DNA from 3 places in the Sphingomonas ginsengisoli (ex An et al. 2013) genome. Region 2 is predicted to be linked to each of the others. Evidence: predicted binding sites of a transcription regulator. Region 2 holds the regulator's gene; each other region holds the start of a gene.

Region 1 (4,591 bases), 1.4 Mb from region 2:
ATTCTCGCCACCGCCGTAGCTGTTGGAGATGACGTTCGCGCCGAGGTTGGCGGCGGTGTTCACCGCGGCCGCAAGGTCAGCGAGGCTGGCGCTGTTGGCCTGCACCAGGATGATCTTGCAGCTGTTGCACAGGGCGCTCGCCATATCGAGGTCGAGCGCGGCTTCCTGATCCCAGCCGGTGTTGTCGCGCGGGCTGCTGGTGGTGCTGCCGCTCTGGTTGACCTTCTTGAAGCAACCGTTGGCGGTGGTGCACGGCGCCAGGCCATATTGCGCCCGGTAGACGGCCAGGTCGGCTTCAGCGTTCGAATAGCCGTAGGCGTCGACGATCGCGATGGTGCGGCCCGATCCCGTGCCAGTGATCTTGTAGGCGCTCTTGAGGTCGGCCGGGCTATAGCCGCCCGGCGTGACGAACGGCTGCGCCGCCTGATCCTTGGTTTCGATCACTTCACCGCGCGCATCGACGCGGACGTGCGAGTGGCAATAGGCCTGACCGGGAGTGGCGACATGCTCGCAAACCGCACGATGAAAGCCGTTTCCGCTCCGCTCGATCGGCGCGGCCGACGCTACGCTGGACATCCCTGCACCGGTGACCGCAACCGCAGCCACCATTCCATACTTCCATAAGGTCATGAAGTTACCTCCCGGTCGCCGCGACCCCCGTCGGGCGATGAATGGAGGCTGGCAGCGGATCGGGCGATTGCAATCGCGCCGTCACAAAGCGGGGCGATGATGAACGCCTTTTAATTTCACCGTCGACCAAGCGAATTTTTTTGCCGGCCAGCCGAGGTAATTTTTCGCTAACCACGTCTTGAACCGGACGAAATTATTCGAATCACAAGTGTCGGGCAGTCGACAGGAAGGGCGGAATGGTGGGATTTTTGAGCGGCAAGCATGCCCTGATCACGGGTGGTGGCACGGGCATCGGCGCCGCCGCGGCGCAAGCGTTGGCGGCGGAAGGGGCGCGACTGTCGCTGCTTGGCCGACGCCAGGAGCCGCTGAGCGCCGTCGCCGGCGAGACCGGCGGCCGGGCGATCGTCTGCGACGTCACCGACCCCGTGGCGCAGGCGCGCGCTTTTGCCGCGGCGCGCGAGGCGAACGGGCCGCTCGACATCGTCATCCTTAATGCGGGCATCGGCGACAGTCGGCCATTCGTGCGGACCGAGCGAAGCGAGTGGGACCGGATCATCGCCACCAACCTGACCGCGCTGTTCGACGGAGCGCAGCTCGCGCTTCCTGACCTTCTGGCGCCGGGCAAACGGTTGATCATCGTCGCCTCGGTCGCCGGGCTGAAGGGCGCGGCGATGGCGGCGCCTTATGTCGCCTCCAAGCATGGCGCGGTGGGATTAGCCCGCAGCCTCGCGCTCGAGTTCGCGCGCACCGGGCTGACGGTGAACGCCATCTGCCCGAGCTTCGTCGACACGCCGATGGTCGACGAGAGCGCCGACCGCATCGCGCGGGCGACGGGCAAGAGCGTCGACGAGGCCCGGCAACTGCTGGCGCGGACCAACGCCAACGGCCGACTGATCCGCGCCGAGGAGGTGGCACGGGCAATCCTCAACCTGTGCCATCCCGACAGCGGCGGCGTGAACGGCGCCTGCGTCACCATCGATGGCGCTACCTCCGCCTGAGCGAGAAGTGAGGCAGCGACAATTGCTGGCTTAAGCTTTTCCTAAGTTTCCCGTGCTTTTCTCTCCATTATGGAAAGATTGTTCCTGTCCGGCCCGCGCGCGCTGTTCGGTCGCAAGAGGGGAAACGCCCGCCCTGCCGAAGAGCTTCTGGCTAGCCTCTCGCACGCCACCGAGGCCAAGCCCAATCGCAAGCGCTCGGCGCGCAAGTCGCGGAGTAATCCGACAGCGTCCGCGTCGACCGACTGAACGTTCTTTTTCGAATCAAGTCGACTGCCCATAGGGTCGTTTAGCTTTTGACGAAGCCTTCGTTGATGCTGGCGAAGGCCTTCAAACCAACGCCGACCAAGGCAACAAGGCTAATGACAACCTCGGCCGGCGGGCGTCGATCCGGAGATATCATCGCAGCAAAAACGAGTGCCGCAAGAAGCATCAGAGTGCGGTCGATGAGGCGGGCCAACCAGGCCGACGCGTTGAAGCTTTTCACTTTCGTAGGAGGTGCAGTAGCGGCGTTGTCCGTTTCGCTAGATAAGATGCGCGCCCGCTCAGCCTCGTCCTCAGCGGTATGTGCGGGCGCGGACAGCAGGCCTCGAGCCTGCACGGACAGCGTCTCAGCGAGCGGCTGCTTGGAAGCCTGAGGCTCTTCCAAGTTCACGAAATTGATTCCGCACCAACGCATGCGGAATGTCGCGACCCTCGCCCGAACCATTGGCGTAAATTGAAGACCATGGCGTGTTCTGACCCTGCGTCACCACAGCAAGCTGTGCGGTGCTCAACGAACCATATTCGCGTAAGGTCAGCGCAATTAGTTCCATTTCGGATGCGTCGGCCTGGCCAAGTTCGACGGCAGCGAATGACGCGATGGTCACGGGCTCAAGACGCGTAGGTCTGAGCAGTTCAGCCAAGCGGGCGTACACCGGTCCGAATTTGTCCGCATCAGGGCGATCACCGGTCAACGGCTCGCCAGTCGACGCGAGGCACCAGCCATGCGCGATATAAATCAGCTTTTGCAATTGCAGTTGGTTGAGGCTGATACCAAAGCCGGATGCCGCCAGCACCATCTCTCGTCCAACTTCGGTCGACCATGCGGGCATCGTCTAGCTCCCTCCCCGCACGGTAACGGGTAGGAACAAAACAGAAACAGACATTAGGTCCAGAACGGTCGATTCGACGGAGCGGGTGGTTGGGAATGGCCTGGCACTCTTGCTCGTGGCTGGTCATTCACATTGATCAGCAGATAGAGATCTTGCTCACTCAAACTCGACGATGACCTGATCGACGGCGAGACTCTCGCCGGCGGCGACGGGCGTGGCTTTGACCGTGCTGCTTTTCTCGGCGCGGAGGATGTTTTCCATCTTCATCGCTTCGACCACCGCCAGCGGCTGACCAGCTTCGACCTTGTCGCCGGCCTTGACATCGAGCCGGGTGAGCAGGCCGGGCATCGGCGCGAGGAGGAAGCGGCTAAGGTCGGGTGGCACCTTCTCGATCATGTGCCGGGCAAGTTCGCCGACAAGAGGGGTCATCACCGCCACCCGGTGCGTCGCGCCGCGCGTGGTCATCTTCCACGAGCGACCGTCGCGCGCGACCAGCACGGTGCGGGTGCGGTCGCCGATCCGCGCCACCACCTTGCGCTGCCCGGGTCGGTAATCGGCGTCGAAGGCGAGGGCGGCGCCTCCGTCGACCACCACCCGGTCGAGCTCGAAATGCACGCGATGCTCGGCGCCGCCGTCGAGGCGGACGACATGGTCCTCGTTGGTCGCGACCGACTGGCCGAGTTGCCCGTCGATCAGCGCCCCGCGCCGCTCGTGCGCGGCGGCGATGAAGGCGGCGATGGCGCTCAAGTCCGCGGTCAGCTTGTCGTCGAGCGGAGCGCCGTGGAAGCCGTCGGGATATTCCTCGGCGATGAAGCCGGTGGTGATCTCCCCCGAGCGGAAGCGCGGGTGCTGCATCAGCGCGGAGAGGAAATCGACGTTGTGGCCGATGCCCTGGATGTCGAACCCGTCCAATGCCACGACCTGCGCGTCGATCGCCTGCTCGCGGGTCGGCGCCCAGGTGATCAGCTTGGCGATCATCGGATCGTAGAACATGCTGACCTCGCCGCCCTCGACCACGCCGTCGTCAACGCGGGTGACTTCGGTGGCGGTGCGTTCAGGCGTGCTCGGCCGGTAGCGCACCAGCCGCCCGGTGCTCGGCAGGAAGCCGCGATAGGGATCCTCGGCGTAGACACGGTTCTCGACCGACCAACCGTTCAGTTTCACGTCGGCCTGCGTGAACGACAGCGGCTCGCCCGCGGCGACGCGGATCATCTGCTCGACGAGGTCGAGGCCGGTGATCTCCTCGGTCACCGGATGCTCGACTTGGAGACGGGTGTTCATCTCGAGGAAGTAGAAGCTCTTGCCGCTAATGTCGGCGCCGGAGACGATCAGCTCGACCGTGCCGGCGCTGTAGTAACCGACCGCACGGGCGAGCGCGACCGCCTGCTCGCCCATCGCCTTGCGCATCTCGGGCGTGACGAAGGGGGAGGGCGCTTCCTCGACCACCTTCTGGTGGCGGCGCTGGATCGAGCATTCGCGCTCGTTCAGATAGACGATGTTGCCGTGCTGGTCGCCGAGCAGCTGGATCTCGATGTGGCGCGGGCTCTCGATGAACTTCTCGATGAACACGCGGTCGTCGCCGAAGCTGGCGAGACCCTCGCGCTTGGTCGCCTCGAAGCCCTCGCGCACGTCCTGCTCGGACCAGGCCAGCCGCATCCCCTTGCCGCCACCGCCGGCCGACGCCTTCATCATCACCGGGAAGCCGATGTCGGAAGCGATCTTCACCGCCTCGTCGGTGGTGGCGATATCGCCGAGATAGCCGGGGACGACGTTGACGCCGGCTTCCTTGGCCAGCTTCTTGGATTCGATCTTGTCGCCCATCGCGGCGATGGCGTTGGGCGGCGGTCCGATGAAGGCGATGCCCGCGTCGGC
Region 2 (4,591 bases):
CAACATGCGGATGCCGCTGGGGGTCGCGCAGCCCTATGCCTCAATGCTGCTCGAGCAGCGCGAAGGCCTGGCAGCGCTGATCCCGAGTGCGGCGTTCAAGGGCGCCCCGCCGACTGACGCCGAGCTGCAGGCGTTCTACGCGCGAAACCGCGCGCGCTACGTCATCCCTGAGCAGCGCGTGCTGCGGCTGGCGCTGATCACGCCGGAAACGGTGGCGGGGGTCCAGCCGACCGACGCCGAGGTCGCCGCTTATTATCAGCAAAATGCCGCGACCTATGCCGGGGGCGAGAGCCGCGTGCTGAGCCGCGCCTCGATTCCGGACCAGAACCAGGCGAACCAGGTCGCCGCGCGGGCCAAGGCCGGGGGCAATTTCGCCGCCGCCGCGCAGCCCGCCGGCTTCTCCGCCGCCGACGTCAGCCTCGGGCCGCAGAGCCGCGCCGAGCTCGCAGCGCTCGCCGGTGAGCAGGTCGCCGCGGCAGTGTTCGCCGCCCCCGCCGGCGCGGTGGTCGGGCCGATCAAGTCGAGCACCGGCTTCGACGTCATCAAGGTCGAGCGGGTCGACCGCAAGGCCGGCAAGACGCTGGCCGACGCCAAGCCCGAGATCGTCGCCAAGCTGGCCGGCGACAAGCGCAAGAATGCGCTGACCGACGCGGCCGGTAAGATCGAGGACGGGATCGGCGAGAGCCGCACCTTCGACGAGCTGGCGCAGGCCAACAAGCTGCCGGTCACTACCACCCCGCCGCTGACCGCCACCGGCCAGTCGATCGCCCAACCGGCGTTCAAGCTGCCGCCCGAATATGCGGCGCTGGTGCTCAAGGATGCGTTCGGCATGTCTGCCGGCGACGACCCGATGGTCGAGACGCTGCCCAATGACGGGGGCTATGTCCTCGTCGCGCTGGGTCCGATCACGCCGGCCACCCCGGCGCCGCTGGCGCAGATCCGCGACCGGCTCGTGGCCGACTTCGTCGCCAAGCGCGCCGAGGACGCCGCCAAGACCGCCGCCGTCGCGGTGCTGGCCAAGGTCACCCGCGGCGTGCCGCTGCAGCAGGCGCTCAAGGAACAGGGGATCGCGGGCGTGCCGGCCCCGGCGCCGCTCAAGGTTCGCCGGATCCAGCTCGCGCAGCTGCAGGGCCAGGTGCCCGCGCCGCTGCAGATGCTGTTCAGCCTGACCCCGGGCAAGAGCCGGATGGTTGCCGCGCCGCAGGGCCAGGGCTTCTTCATCGTCCAGCTCGACAAGACCATCCCGGGCGATTCGCTGACGCAGCCGGGGCTGATCGGCCAGACCCAGCGCGATCTCAGCCAGTCCGGCGGCGAGGAGATTGCGGTGCAGTTCCTCAACGCCGCGCAGAAGGAGCTGGGCGTCAGCCGCAACGAGGCGGCGATCGCCGACGCGCGCAAGCGGCTGCTGGTCGGCGGCTGAGGCTGACTTGCCGCGGCTGCTGGTCGTCGACAATCACGACAGCTTCAGCTTCACGCTGGTCGATTATCTGCTGACGCTCGGCGCCGCCGTCGAGGTGGTGCAAAGCGACCGGATCGGCGTCGACGAGGCATTGGCGCGTGAGGCCGACGGGGTGCTGCTGTGTCCCGGTCCCGGCCGCCCAGAGGAGGCGGGCTGCTCGGTCGCACTGGCGCGGGCGTGCATCGACCGACAGGTGCCGCTGCTCGGCGTGTGTCTCGGGTTGCAGGCGATCGGGCTGGCGTGCGGCGCGACGGTCAGCCGAGTGGCGCCGGTGCACGGCAAGGCCGGGCCGGTCACGCACGACGGCTTCGGCTTATTCGACGGCCTGCCCTCCCCGCTCACCGTGACGCGCTATCATTCGCTTGCGCTGGCGGCCTTACCGGCCGAATTGAGGGAGACCGCGCATTCGGCCGATGGGGTGATCCAGGGTGTGGCGCACGTGTCGGCGCCGACGCACGGGGTGCAATTTCATCCAGAAAGTGTTGCCAGCGAGCATGGTCACGCATTGCTCGGCCGATTTGTTGCCATGTGCGGTTGACAAGCCACCGAAACGTTCCATAAGCGTTCCCCGTCTGTTCACGATGGAGCCCCCGGGCCATGCTCACGGTCAAGCAGCGCGAGTTACTGCAGTACATCCACGAGCGGGTCAGCAAGACCGGGGTTTCGCCCTCGTTCGACGAGATGCGCGAGGCGCTCGAGCTCAAGAGCAAGTCGGGGGTCCATCGGCTGATCTCGGCACTCGAAGAGCGGGCGTTCATCCGCCGCCTGCCCAACCGCGCCCGCGCGCTCGAGGTGCTGCGCATGCCCGACCAGCCGGGCGCGACCGCCGCTGCGTCTGCCACTGCCAAGGCGCCCGAATTGAAGCCGGTGCGGGTGCCCGCCAACGACACGATCGAGATTCCGCTCCACGGCCGGATCGCCGCCGGTACGCCGATCGAGGCGCTGCAGGGGACCGAGCAGTTCGCGGTGCCTGCCGCGCTGCTTGGTCCGGGCGAACATTATGCGCTCGAGGTGTCGGGCGATTCGATGGTCGAGGAAGGCATTCTCGACGGCGACTATGCGCTGATCCGCAAGGTCGACCAGGCACGCGAGGGCGAGATCGTGGTCGCCCTGATCGACGGCGAGGAAGCGACTCTGAAGACCTTTCGCCGCGAGGGTAAGATGGTCCGGCTCGACCCTGCCAACGGCGCTTATTCGCCGCAGCGCTACGAAGAGAATCGCGTGCGCATCCAGGGCCGGCTGGCCGGCCTCATCCGGCGCTATTGAGCGTCATGCAGGACGCCCGCATCGACTATGTCGAGTTGCCGTCGGCCACGGCGCACGAGCTGACGCGGGCGTTTTACGCCAAGGCGTTCGGCTGGGCGTTCGCCGACTACGGCCCCGACTATAGCGCGACCAGCAACGGCACCACCGACGTCGGCCTGCAGGGCGATCCTCACGAAGCGCTGTCGGCACCGCTGCCGGTGATCCGCGTCGCCGACCTCGACGCTGCCTTTCAGGCGGTGGTCGCCGCCAACGGCCTGATCGCCCGCCCCATTTTCGCCTTCCCCGGCGGCCGGCGATTCCACTTCATCGATCCCGGCGGCAACGAACTTGCCGTGTGGAGCACGAGCTGACGGTCAGCCCTTGCGGCGGGCCATGAAGGCAAGGCGCTCGAACAGCATCACGTCCTGCTCATTCTTGAGCAGTGCGCCGTGGAGCGGGGGAATGGCCTTGGTCGGATCGCGATCCTGAAGGATGTCGAGCGGCATGTCCTCGTGGAGCAGCAGCTTGAGCCAGTCGAGCAATTCGCTGGTCGAGGGCTTCTTCTTGATTCCGGGAACGTCGCGGACGTCATAGAAAATCTCGAGCGCCTTGCCGACGAGGATCTTCTGGATGCCGGGGAAGTGGACCTCGACGATCTTCTCCATCGTCGCGCGGTCGGGAAAGGCGATGTAGTGGAAGAAGCAGCGGCGCAAGAAGGCGTCGGGCAGTTCCTTCTCGTTGTTCGAGGTGATCACCACGATCGGGCGCTCGGCCGCCTTCACCGTCTCGCCGGTTTCGTAGACGAAGAACTCCATCCGATCGAGTTCGGTCAGCAGATCGTTGGGGAATTCGATGTCGGCCTTGTCGATCTCGTCGATCAGCAGCACCGGCAGCTGCGGGGCGGTGAACGCCTCCCACAATTTGCCGGGCCGGATGTAGTTGCGGATGTCGTGAACCCGCGGGTCGCCGAGCTGGCCATCGCGTAGCCGCGCCACCGCGTCATAGTCGTAGAGGCCCTGGGCGGCCTTGGTGCTCGACTTGATGCTCCAGGTGATGAGCGGCGCGCCCAAAGCCTTGGCGATCTCTTCCGCGAGCACGGTCTTGCCGGTCCCAGGCTCGCCCTTGACGAGCAACGGGCGGCGCAGGGAGGCGGCGGCGTTGACGGCGACCTTGAGGTCGGGGGTGGCGACGTAGTCGGCGGTACCTTCGAAGCGCATGACCCGCTTCGTAGGGGTTGGCGCGGCTCTTTAGAAGCCTTCGCGCGCGTCGGCCCGCGCTTCCATGAGGTCGAACATCGCGCGATGCTGGAGCAGCAACTGCTCGGCGCCGAAGCGGATTGCGCGGTCGGGTCCCGGAGCGGTCGCGGCGGCGGCGATCACGTCGGCGATGCTGTCATCGCCGGGCAGCCCGCACGGCGGCACGTCGCAGCCGACGCGGTGCGCGGCCTGCTCGAGCAGCCCGCGGATCGCGCGCCAGTCTCCGACCAGCGCGGTCGCGGCGCCAAGCGCGCAACCCTGCCGCTCGGACTGGACCAAGGTCTCGAGCGCGTGACGCTGGGCGAGGATCGCGGCTTCGGTCTCGGCATTGCCGGGGGTCGAGGGCGCCGGGCCGACCAGGGCCGACAGCCGCAGCAGGAACAGTCGCTCGCGCTCGAAGGCATTGGCGGCGCCGCTCAGCCAGTCGTGGACCGGGCCGGCGGGCGCGCGGACAAGCGCAAGATCGATCGGGCTCGGCTGACGGCCGTAGATCGAAGCCAGCAGATGGAGGCAATCGTCGAGGTCACGCCCCGCGTCGACGTGCGTGCCGAGCAATTCGGCGGCGAACGGATGGCCGGCGCTGCCCGCAGCGGCGAGCCGCGCGGCGTGGGCGTTGGCGGGCGTCGAGGCC
Region 3 (4,591 bases), 400 kb from region 2:
ACGTCGTTGCCGGCATCCTTGAGCGCGCCGCCGGCGTCGTTGAGGCCCTTGTTCACGGCATTTTTGTCGATCGAGATGACCGTGCTGCCATTGCCTTCGTCGCGGGCGTTGCACGCGCCCAGCGCCAACACCAGCGCCGCACCCAGGATCAGTTTGCCATTCATCACTTGGTCTCCCCTTGGAGGTTGTCGGTAGTCATATTGCCCGCTTCAGCGCTCATCCTGGCCTGTGCGTTCCCTGCGGCCTGATCGGCGGCATTCATCAGCTCGTGCGTCGAGGCGTTGGTGTCCTGCGGGACCGGCTCGATGCTGTCGTCGGCGGACTGGCCGCAGCCCGCCAGCAGCAGCGCCGCGCCGGCGAGCACGAGGCGAGTCACCGGCGACGGGCGCGGGCGCGCGCCGGAGGCTCGATCGGCCCGGTCAGCACCGCCAGCGCCGCGGTCCACGCCGCGACGTTCTGGCGCAACTGGACGGGGTCGATCTTGTCGAGCGTGTCGTCGGGGGTGTGGTGATAGTCGAAGTAGCGGGTGCCGTCCTGGCTGAGCCCGACGCCGGGCTGGCCGTCGTCGAGCATCGGCTCGATGTCACTGCCGTCGGCCTTGTCGAAGGCGCCGGTGACGATCCCGAGCGGGGCGAGCGCGGCGCCGATCATGCGGGCCTCGTCGCGGCGCTGGTCGCCGAGCTTGGAGGTGACGCGCCAGATGCGGTCGGCGCCGAAGTCGCTTTCGAGCAGCGCCCAGTGCGGCTGCTGGCCATAGCGCTTGCGATAGTCCTGCCCGCCCCACAGCCCGGTTTCCTCCGAGCCGAACCAGACGATGCGGATGGTGCGCAGCGGCTGGCCGGCGTCCATGATCCGCTTGGCGGCGGCGGTGGCGATGGCGACCCCCGAGGCGTCGTCGATCGCGCCGGTGCCGAGGTCCCAACTGTCGAGGTGGCCGCCGACCAGCACCGGCGGCAGCTTGGGATCGCGGCCGGGGACTTCGGCGATGACGTTGCCCGACTGGCCCGGGCGGACCTGGCTGACGAGGGTCAAGTGGAGGCTGACGGGCTTGCCGCGCGCGAGGATGCGGGCGAGCTGCTCGGCATCGGGGATGCTGAGCGCGCCGGCGGGGATCGGCCGGACGCCGTCCGCGAAGTTCTGCACCCCGGCGTGGGGGTTGCGATGGTGGTCGGTGCCGGCCGAGCGGACCACGATCGCGAGCGCGCCCTTCTGCGAGGCGATCGTCGGGCCCAAGCGGCGCGGGGTGCCGCCGGGGCCGTAACTGCTGCCGTCCTGGGTCGGCGCCATGTGGTGGTCGACGAACACGATCTTGCCGCGCACCGCGGCGTCGGGGGCGGCGCGGAGCGAGTCGACGCTGTCGAAGGCGACGATCTCGCCCGTCACGCCGGCGGCGCCGGTCGAGGCACTGTTGCCGAGCGCGGTGACGGCGAGCTTCTGCGGGAAGGGGCTTAGGATTTCGGCACTCTCGGCGCCGCGGGTCCAGACCTGGAGCGGGAAGGTCTCGATGCGGACGTTCTTGAAGCCCATCGCGGTCAGCTTGGCGACCGCCCAGTCGCGCGCGCGGGCCTCGGCGGGGGTGCCGTCGAGACGAGGCCCGATCTCGGTCGTCAGTCCCTCGGTGATGTCCCAGGCATAGTGGTCGTTGTTGAGCGCATCGTCGCGCAGTGCGGCGAGGGGGGCGGGGACGATCACCGGCGGGGGCGGGGGGGCTGGCGCCGTCTGGGCGAGGAGCGGAGCGGCGGCGGCGGCCAGCAGGGCGGCGGTGAGGGGCTTGATCATCCCGCCTGCCTAATGCGGCCAGCCGGTCACAACAAGCGAAGCTGTTGGCCGTCGGGCGGGCGGAACAGGTCGCGGCGAAGCACGGTGCGGGTGGTGCCGAGCCCGTAGCGCGCGACCGCCTTGTCGAAGCGGGTCTTGAGGAGGTCGGCCCAGACCCCCGTGCCGCGCATCCGCGAGAAGAAATTGGGATCGTTGTCCTTGCCCCCGCGCATCGCCCGGATGGTCGCCATCACCTTGCCCGCGCGGTCGGGGTAATGTTCGTCGAGCCAGGCGCGGAAGAGCGGCGCGACCTCGTGCGGCAGGCGGACAGGGAGGTAGAAGCCGCCGCGCGCGCCGGCCTCGGCCCCGGCGGCGACGATCGATTCCAGTTCATGGTCGGTGATCATCGGGATGACCGGGGCGACCGCGAGCAGGGTCGGAACGCCGGCCTCGTTAAGGGCTTTGAGCGCCGCGATCCGCTTGCGGCCCGCGGGAGCGCGGGGCTCGAGCGTGCGGCTGATCCTGGGGTCGAGCGAGGTCACCGACAGCGCGACCGCCGCCAGCCCCTCGTGCGCGGCGGGGGCGATGAGGTCGAGGTCGCGCAGGACCCGGTCGCTCTTGGTGGTGATGGTGAAGGGGTGCTTGGTCTCGATCAGCACCTCGAGGATCTGGCGGGTGATCTCCCACCGTTCCTCGATCGGCTGATAGGGGTCGGTGTTGGTGCCGAGCGCGATCGGGGCGACGTCGTAGCCGGGCTGGCTCAGGGCCGCGTGGAGCAGCTTGGGCGCGTCGGGCTTGGCGAACAGGCGGCTTTCGAAATCGGCGCCGGGGGAGAGGTCGTGATAGGCGTGGGTCGGGCGCGCGAAGCAGTAGATGCAGCCATGCTCGCAGCCGCGATAGGGATTGACCGAGCGGTCGAAGCCGATGTCGGGCGAGCGGTTGCGGGTGAGGATGGTCTTGGGCCGCTCGACCGTGACGGTGGTGCGGCGGACGCCGACGCCGTCGAGCACCTCGACTTGGTCGAGCCAGTCGCCCTCGATCGTCCGCTCCGCCAGGTTGAAGCGGGTGGGCGTGAGATTGCGGGTCGCCCCGCGGCCGGAGAGCGACTCGGCTGGCATCGGATAAGCATAGGACGAGAACAAAGAGCGAACAAGCGCGGGAACAGGCGCCGAACGTCAATTTGCCACGAAGCTGATTCGAAACTGTAATGCTTTGGCTTCAAGGGCTTGGGGGTGAAGAACCCTTTTCCCCAGGGCACCGCGCCGTTCGAAGTCCTCAGCCTGGCCGAGGAACAGCGCCGGGCCGACGACGCCGATCGCCGCCGCCGCGACCGCCAGCGGCGCGCGGGCTTTCCGCTGAGCTACCTGTTCCGCAACTAGGCTAGCGGCGGCTCGCGGTCGGGAAGGCGGGCCATTTGTGCTGCGCCATTTCGGTCAGGGTCGGGGCCGAGCGACCGTCGAGCTGCTCGTAGACCCACATGTTGCGGAGCACGGTGGGGATGTAGAAGCGCGTCTCCCAATAAGGCACGCTCTCGATCCACAGCAGGGGGTCGCCGCGGTCGTTGACCTGCCAGCGCCCGACTGGGAGCGAGCCGGCATTGTAGCTGGCGATGACCTTGGGGAGCTGCCCTTGCGTTTCGGAACGGCCCCGCATCGCCTCGATCCAGCGCTGGCCGAACTCGATGTTGGTGGCGGGATCGCGCAGGTCGCCGGTGGGGACGTTGCCGATCCGCGCGAGCACGGTCATCGTCGACGGGACGACCTGCATGAGGCCGACCGCGCCGGCGGGGCTGATCGCCTCGGCGCGGAAGGAGGATTCCTGGAGCGCGTGGGCCATCGCCAGCGCGGGGTCGATCCGCCAGCCGCTGCGCGGGCTCCACGACGGGGCGGGATAGCGCGCGGCGGGCGGCACCTGCGACCCCGGCGGGCCGAAGTGGGCGAGGTAATGCTGGGTCGCGGCGAGCTCGAGCCGGCGGGCGACGTTGATTAGGCTCAATTGGTCGGCGGGGCGGCCGAGGCGCGACTGGAAGCGGAGATACTGGCCGGCAAGATCGCGCTCGCCGATCCGCGCCAGCTCGACCGCGCGGCGGACGTTGGGGAGGTTCTCGACCTGTGGGTCGACCGCGGTGGCGGCCGGGGGGAGTCTGGTGTCCATGCCGAGCGAGCGGCGGGCGATCATCCCGTAGAAGGTCTCGTTATATTGCGCGGCGGCGCGCATCAGCGGATTGACCTCGGCCGGGTGGCGGCAGGCCATTTCGGCGCGCGCCGCCCAGTAGAGGCCGCCGGCGCGCAGCGATGGCTCGCTGGCGCCGCCGCCGACGATGCGAAAAAGCGAGGCGGCCGAGAGGCAGTCGTTCTGCCGCCACGCCGCGAGGCCCGACACCCAGGCGTTCTGGATCGCCCACTCGCCGGTGGCGCCGAGCCGTCCCGCCTCGGCCACGCGGCGGGCGCTGGGGTCGTCGCCGCGGACGTAATAGATCCATGCGACCCGCTGCGCCGCCTCGGCCCGCGCCTCGGGCGAGAGCAGGGGGGCGCTGGTGTTGAACAGCAATTCGGCATTGGCGGCGTCGTCGATCTTGACCAGTGGGTCGAGCGCGAGGCGGAGCTTGTCGGCCTCGGGCTCGCCGGTGACCGAGCGGGCGCGGGTGCGGCGCGGGGCGTAGCCGAGCGGGACCACCGCATAGCGCTGAGCGATCCGCGGGGTGTCGATCCCGCCGCGCGCCTCGGCCATCCGCTGGAGCTGGTCGCCCTTGGGGAGGTCGGGGGCTTCGAGCAGCAGGTCGTAGAGCGCGTCGAGGCTGGCTTTGGGCGAGCCCTTGGCGGTGTAGAGCTCG

What was found. The regulator LexA, encoded in region 2, represses DNA repair genes until DNA is damaged. The targets are predictions, from matches to a motif close to GTTCCNCNCTTGTTCT.
Region 1: GCU42_RS08505 (Panacea domain-containing protein) is a predicted target of LexA. The motif match lies at 2,752-2,767, and genes of this name have one in related genera.
Region 3: GCU42_RS02525 (PA0069 family radical SAM protein) is a predicted target of LexA. The motif match lies at 2,894-2,909, and genes of this name have one in related genera.

Annotation. Positions count from the first base shown of each region.
Region 1 is NZ_CP045434.1:1,766,091-1,770,681, reverse strand. It holds gene GCU42_RS08520 (S53 family peptidase) at 1-576, opposite strand, end outside; gene GCU42_RS08515 (SDR family NAD(P)-dependent oxidoreductase) at 867-1,628, shown strand; gene GCU42_RS08510 (hypothetical protein) at 1,915-2,274, opposite strand; gene GCU42_RS08505 (Panacea domain-containing protein) at 2,237-2,719, opposite strand; gene GCU42_RS08500 (acetyl-CoA carboxylase biotin carboxylase subunit) at 2,876-4,591, opposite strand, start outside.
Region 2 is NZ_CP045434.1:119,495-124,085, reverse strand. It holds gene GCU42_RS00620 (peptidylprolyl isomerase) at 1-1,420, shown strand, start outside; gene GCU42_RS00615 (anthranilate synthase component II) at 1,428-1,997, shown strand; gene lexA (transcriptional repressor LexA) at 2,057-2,725, shown strand; gene GCU42_RS00605 (VOC family protein) at 2,731-3,075, shown strand; gene GCU42_RS00600 (AAA family ATPase) at 3,079-3,921, opposite strand; gene GCU42_RS00595 (DUF6975 family protein) at 3,952-4,591, opposite strand, start outside.
Region 3 is NZ_CP045434.1:518,165-522,755, forward strand. It holds gene GCU42_RS02510 (hypothetical protein) at 1-164, opposite strand, end outside; gene GCU42_RS02515 (hypothetical protein) at 164-376, opposite strand; gene GCU42_RS02520 (M28 family peptidase) at 373-1,779, opposite strand; gene GCU42_RS02525 (PA0069 family radical SAM protein) at 1,806-2,876, opposite strand; gene GCU42_RS14945 (hypothetical protein) at 2,991-3,137, shown strand; gene GCU42_RS02530 (lytic transglycosylase domain-containing protein) at 3,139-4,591, opposite strand, start outside.